DNA from 2 places in the Dyella sp. 333MFSha genome. Region 2 is predicted to be linked to the other one. Evidence: riboswitches for the same ligand, from Rfam matches in the RefSeq annotation. Region 2 holds a riboswitch; the other holds the start of a gene.
The links. A riboswitch is a leader RNA that binds a small molecule or an ion and turns the genes downstream of it on or off. The one in region 2 is predicted to bind thiamine pyrophosphate.

Region 1 (3,406 bases), on a different contig from region 2:
CTTCAAGCGCATGGTTTCGCCTCGTGGGTGATGGGAGATCTTTGGGTCAAAGCACGAAGCGCTTCACCGGCGCGGCATGCGCCAGGTAAGGAAGGTCCGTTTCAAACAGCGATTCCTCGCGATAGCGGCCTTCACCCTCGTGGGTGAGGAGGACCGCCGTCTGCGCGGGGGAATCGCCGCGTACGACGAACATGCGCCCGCCCGGCTTGAGCCAGCGCACGAATTTTTCGGGAACCGCATGGACGGCGCCCGTCACCACGACGGCATCGAAAACGCCCGTCGGCTGGTAGCCGTTGACGGCTTCGGCGGTTTCCACCGTGGCGTTGACCACCGAGGCGGCGGCCAGGCGCCCGCGGGCGGCGTCGACGAAGTCGGCGTGCATGTCGATGCTGGTGACCTTGCCGGCGAGGCGGGCGAGGCAAGCGGTCAGGAAGCCCGAGCCGGTACCGATTTCCAGTACCTCATCGGTCTTCTTCAGTTCCAGCGCCTGTAACACGCGGCCCTCGACGACCGGCTTCATCATCACTTCGCCGTGGCCCAGCGGGAGGGTCAGGTCGGCGAAGGCGACGTTCCGGTGGGACGGCGCGACGAAATCTTCGCGACGGACGCCCTTCAGCGTCTCCAGGACGTCGGCATCGAGGACTTCCCAGGGACGAACCTGGTTCTCGACCATGTTCTGACGTGCCTGCTCGAAATTCATCGCCATGGTTTTGGATCCCGTACGAAAAGCTGAAAAAGGTTCGAAAGGATAAGCGCTTAGCGCCCGTTTTCCCAATGGTGCCAAGGCTGCGGGTGCGCCACCGCCCGAGCTAAGTGCCGGAAGTCACCGGACCGGGCTGACGGAAGTCATGCCCGACCGTGCCTTCACTCGCTGGCGCCTGAACGATCGATGGCGCAAGCCCCTGAACGCCTTGGGTTTACCCGGGCAGTGGCCCCACTTCATTGTAATCCGTCGCGCAGCGCTTCCGTCGCACCGCCACCCTGAGGCCCACATCTCAGGAGTGGTGGAAATAACTGAACCGCTGCGTATAATAAAGTCATAATTTCTGTTTGTGAAGGTGCAGCCATGAACGCCAGCCCGAAAATGAAGAGCCAGGGCCCGGGGCGTCCCAAGGACATGGAGAAGCGCGCGGCTATCCTGGATGCCGCCAAGGCGCTCTTCACGCAGGGCGGCTTCGCGGGTACGAGCATGGATGCGGTCGCGGCCTCCGCGGGCGTTTCCAAACTCACCGTGTACAGCCACTTCGGCGACAAGGACAACCTTTTCCGCGAGGTGATCCGCGCGCACGTGCAGGAGCGCCTGCCGGACGACCTCTTCGACTTCAGCCCGGGTGCGGACATCCGCGTCACGCTGACCAACATCGCCAGCCGCCATGCGGCGATGGAGACCAATACCGAGTCCGTCGGCACGTTCCGCGCGATCCTGTCCGACTGTCAGTCGGGCGGTAATCCGCGTTTCGGTCGTCTGGTCTGGGAGGAGGGCCCGGCACGTATGCACAAGCTGGTGATGCGCCTGCTCGAGGGCGCCACCTCGCGTGGTCAGCTCGATATCGTCGACGTCTCCCGTGCGACCACGCAGTTCCTCGCGCTGCTCAAGGGCGACCTGCTCATCCGGCGCCTGTTCGGCTGCGAAGACTGCGCCGTGCAGTTCGGTGAGGAGGTCAAGGCCAATGCCCTGGCGGCCGTCGACATGTTCCTCCGCGCCTATGAGCCGCGCTCGCCCAAGGGCTGAGCGCTCGCTTCCCGCCCCGCTTCGTGGTTGAATCGGCCTCGAAGCGGGGGTGCCCAAGCAATTGCGCGGGCTGAGAGAGTCCCTTCGAACCTGATCCGGTCCGTACCGGCGTAGGAAGCTTCGTCCACGACAGGCAACGTGCGTCCATGCACGGGGCACGGCGTGGCGGCGCCGTCCGCTTCTCCCTTATCCGCAAGGTACGAGAAGCCGATGAATGCCAGTCCCACCGATCTTGCCCGCGCCGCGCGCGAGCTTTCCACCTCCGTCACCACGCCGATCGCCGGCTCGCGCAAGATCCACATCGGCGGCAGCCGGGCGGACGTTCGCGTCGCCATGCGTGAGATCGCACAGTCGGCCACGCCCACGCTGTTCGGGGGAGAGGCGAATCCGCCCATCGTCGTCTACGACACCTCGGGGCCTTATACGGATCCGGCGCACACGGTCGACCTGGCCGCGGGGTTGCCTGCACTGAGGGCAGGCTGGATCGAGGAGCGGGGTGACGTCGAGCGTCTCGATGGACTGTCCTCGGCGTTCGGCCGCTCGCGCGTGCACGACTCCCGGCTCGATGCCTTCCGCTTCGGCAGCACGCGTCTGCCGCTTCGGGCGAAGGCTGGCGCCAACGTCACCCAGATGCACTACGCGCGCCGCGGAATCGTCACGCCGGAAATGGAATACATCGCGATCCGCGAGAACCAGCGCATCGAGGCGCTGGCCGACAGTGCCCTGCGCACGCAGCATCCTGGGGAAGCGTTCGGCGCCGCTTTGCCCGGGCACATCACGCCGGCGTTCGTGCGCGATGAAGTCGCACGCGGCCGCGCCATCATTCCGGCCAACATCAACCATCCCGAAGCCGAGCCGATGATCATCGGCCGTCATTTCCTGACCAAGATCAACGCCAACATCGGCAACAGCGCGGTCAGCTCCGGCATCGCGGAAGAAGTCGAGAAGCTGGTCTGGGCGATCCGCTGGGGAGCCGACAACGTCATGGACCTTTCCACGGGGAAGCACATCCACGAGACGCGCGAGTGGATCATCCGCAACTCGCCCGTGCCCATCGGGACCGTGCCCATTTACCAGGCGCTCGAAAAGGTCGGCGGCGTGGCCGAGGAACTCACGTGGGACATCTTCCGCGACACGCTGATCGAGCAGGCGGAGCAGGGCGTCGACTATTTCACGATCCACGCGGGCGTCCTGCTCCGCTTCGTGCCCCTCACCGCGAAGCGCGTCACCGGCATCGTTTCCCGGGGCGGGTCGATCATGGCCAAGTGGTGCCTCGCCCATCATCGCGAGAACTTCCTCTACACGCACTTCGAGGACATCTGCGAAATCATGAAGGCGTACGACGTGTCCTTCAGTCTCGGCGATGGCCTGCGTCCCGGTTGCGTCGCGGATGCCAACGACGCGGCGCAGTTCGGCGAGCTGGACACACTGGGCGAACTGACGAAGCTGGCCTGGAAGCACGACGTGCAGACCATGATCGAAGGCCCCGGCCACGTACCGATGCAGCTGATCAGGGAGAACATGGAACGTCAGCTGGAGAAGTGCCACGAGGCGCCGTTCTACACGCTGGGCCCGCTCACCACCGATATCGCGCCCGGCTACGACCACATCACCAGTGCGATCGGCGCCGCGATGATCGGCTGGTTCGGCACGGCGATGCTCTGCTATGTAACG
Region 2 (3,406 bases):
ATGATGGTCGGCGTCAGCGTAAGCGCGCCCAGGTATTGACCCAGGAAATAAATCAGGAAGTCCTGGACTTCGACCACGGGATTGGGCGACCCGTCGCCCATCTGCACGATCGACAGCGTAAAGGTGCTGGCACCGCCGCCAATGAGGGCGCAGGCAAGCGTCGCCACCATGATCATGTTCATGTTGATCTGGCCGTCGGCGCGACGCAGGTCCGCATGACGCCGGATCCACATCACCGCGGGCATGCACAGGCCGATCGTCGGGATCGAGACGAGGCAGGCCCAGAGCACGCCGAACGCGTGCGCATGCAGCGCAGCCATTTCAGCGACGGGCAGGGTTTCGCCGACCGCGAGCGCGGGCCAGAAGCGACGGGGAACAAGCAGCAGGCAGGCCAGGCGCAGGCCGGCAGGAAGCATCCAGTGCGAAAATGAAAAGTTGCGCGTGAGCTCGTAGCAGGCGGCATACGCGCCCGCGACGGCGACATAGCGCCCCCAGACCAACGGATCCTTGTTCAGTGCACGCACATTCGACCCCTTTTGCCTCCCGGGTGGCCGATCGGAGCAGTCGGTAGCGACGCTTTCCGCTCTCGGCATGCTTAGTTTGAAGGGTTATCGGCCCGCTCGCCATCGAATAAACGGCGAATTGGTAAATTTGCCGATTTCGCGCGCGGGTGAGACGAGCATGGCGGGTTCGATACACTGGCGGAATGAGCGACGAAGTCCACTTTTCCCACGGCCTCGCGGGCGACCAGCAGGCGCCGGACTGGCCGCCGCTGGCGGAAAACGAGGTGGCGTCGCTGCTCGACGGCTATCCCTCGCTGAAGGGGCCGTACGCCATCGTCTGGCACAGCCCGCGTCCGCTCTCGGCAGCGGCACGCGTCACCACCGCAGGTGGCGAGGTCTTCGTCAAACGGCACCACATGAGCCTGCGCGACGAGCGGACGCTGGCCGAAGAACATCGCTTCGCGGCGCACCTGCGGGCCGGCGGTATCCCTGTGCCGCACATCCTCGCTGACGCGACCGGCCGCTCCTCGGTGTCCAGGGGCGACTGGGTCTACGAAGTGCATCGCTCCGCGACCGGGAACGATGTCTACCGCGACGCGTTTTCGTGGTCGCCCGCGGGCGGCGCCGCGCATGCGCATGCCGCGGGTGCGATGCTCGCGCGGCTGCACCTTGCGGCGGAAGGCTACGATGCGCCGCAGCGGGGAACCCACCTGCTGGTCGCCCGTGCCGAGATGCTCTCGGCGTCCGACCCCGTCTCGGTACTGGCCGGACAGCTGCCCGGACGGCCGGCGCTCGCCGCCTATCTGAGCGAGCGCGACTGGCGCGACGACGTGGGTACGGTTCTCGGCCCTTGGACGCAGGCTGCGACCCTGGCCGTAGCGCGACAAACGCCTTTGTGGACTCACGGCGACTGGCACGTTTCCAATCTCTGCTGGAGCGACGCGAGCGATGCGGGACGAATCACCGACGTGCTGGACTTCGGCCTGTCCGCGCGCACGTTCGCACTGTTCGACCTGGCTACGGCGATCGAGCGGAACGCCATCGCGTGGCTCGACATCGAACGGGGCGGGATTGCCCGTATCGATCTGGCTCTCGGCCTGCTCGACGGCTATCGGTCCGTCCGGCCGCTTGCTCCGGCGGACCTGGCCGCGCTTGCCGATGTCCTGCCCGTCGTCCACGTGGATTTCGCGCTCTCCGAGGTGCAGTATTTCGAAGGCATCACGCGGCGCCGCGATCACGCCGACGTGGCCTATCGGACCTTCCTGCTGGGCCATGCCCGCTGGTTCGCCGGGACCGAAGGGCAGGGACTGCTCGACGCCCTCCGTCACGCGCGCTGACATTTCGTGCTTCAATAGGCGTTCTAGAAGCGGGGGTGCCCGGCATACGCCGGGCTGAGAGAGTCCCTTGGAACCTGACCCGGTTAGTACCGGCGTAGGGAGCTTGCAGAACCACAAACGCCCTGTCGGGCGGCGTGGTTCGCCGTCGCTTCGTCCGTGAACCCGAAGACGACGATGACTCTTGCCCGTACCCCGCTCGCCCTGGCCCTGCTCGCCCTCGCTCCGCTGGCCCAGGCCTCGGACGACCATGCCGCCCCGCAGCAGCAGGCCCGCACCCTGCCGACCATCGACGTGCACGCGTCGGCGACCGACGGCTACCACGCCGCGGACTCGCAGCTGGACACCTTCGGCAGCTTCGGCAGCGCGGCGCTGCACGACACGCCGGCTGCCATCACCGTGATCACCCGCGCACAGATCGACGATCGCCAGCCGCGCACGCTCAGCGAGCTGGTGCGCGGAGACGCGGCGATCAACGACAACTACGCGCCGGCGGGTTACTACCAGGACGTATCCATCCGCGGTTTTCCGCTGGATCTCGCGACAGGCTTTCGCTTCAACGGCATGATGATGTCCGCGGAGCAGCTGCAGGCGCTGGAGGGTAAGGAGCGCGTCGAAGTACTGAAGGGTCTCGGCGGTCTCGAGGCGGGCGTGGTCGAGCCGGGTGGCCTGGTCAATTACGTCAGCAAGCGTCCAGCCGAGGTGCACAACCTCACGCTCGGCACCGACTCGCACGGCTCGAGCTACGAAGCGCTCGACCTTGGCACATGGTTTACCCCGTCGTTCGGCGTGCGGGTGAATGCCGCCAACGAAAAGACGCACGGTGCCATCGAACACACCGACGGGCGTCGCAGCTTTTTGTCGCTCGGCGCGGACTGGAAAATCAACGAACAGGCGACCTTGCTCCTCGACACCGACTATCAGACCAGCGGTGGCAATTCCGCATCGGGTTATCAGCTGCTCGGTGGAACGGCGATTCCGGCGCACCCGAGTCGCACCCGACTGCTCGGCTACCAGCCCTGGCAACGACCGGTAGGTATCCATTCGAGCAACACCTCGCTGCGCTTCAACTACCGCTTCAGCGACACATGGAACGCGCAGGTGTCGGTGGGTCACAGCCATACGGTGATCGACGACAACGTCGCGTTCGCCTATGGGTGCTTCTACGCCGAGTCGTGCGCATCGGGTGCCACACCCGGTTACTTCTTCGCACCGAACGGTGACTACGACGTCTATGACTACCGCAGCCCCGATGACACGCGTCAGAACGACGAGGTGCGTGGCGTGGTCACGGGCAGCTTCGCCACCGGTGCGCTCGATCACGAGATCAACCTCGGCGCCAGCGCGTTCCGTCGCACGGTCGACCAGCGTCCTTACGTCTACGACTATGTCGGCACGGCCAACATCGATGATCGCGTCGTGCCCGTTTTCGACCCGTCGCCGAACCAGCCCGGCGCGTCCGTGCGTCGCCTGACCAGCTGGCAGCGCACGTTGTTCGCGATCGATCGCATCCACATGGGTGAGCAGTGGCAGGTTCTGGCCGGCGCGCGCCTGGTCAAGCTGGACGAG

Region 1: it holds a riboswitch for thiamine pyrophosphate, as region 2 does, so the genes downstream of both, thiC (phosphomethylpyrimidine synthase ThiC) here and BLT40_RS09700 (TonB-dependent siderophore receptor) in region 2, are expected to answer to the same signal.

What each region holds. Positions count from the first base shown of each region.
Region 1 is NZ_FNBR01000004.1:39,813-43,218, reverse strand. It holds gene BLT40_RS15205 (TolC family outer membrane protein) at 1-12, opposite strand, end outside; gene BLT40_RS15200 (protein-L-isoaspartate O-methyltransferase family protein) at 47-706, opposite strand; gene BLT40_RS15195 (TetR/AcrR family transcriptional regulator) at 1,067-1,732, shown strand; TPP riboswitch at 1,768-1,866, shown strand; gene thiC (phosphomethylpyrimidine synthase ThiC) at 1,943-3,406, shown strand, end outside.
Region 2 is NZ_FNBR01000002.1:526,210-529,615, reverse strand. It holds gene BLT40_RS09710 (MASE1 domain-containing protein) at 1-524, opposite strand, end outside; gene BLT40_RS09705 (phosphotransferase) at 707-1,840, shown strand; TPP riboswitch at 1,862-1,958, shown strand; gene BLT40_RS09700 (TonB-dependent siderophore receptor) at 2,015-3,406, shown strand, end outside.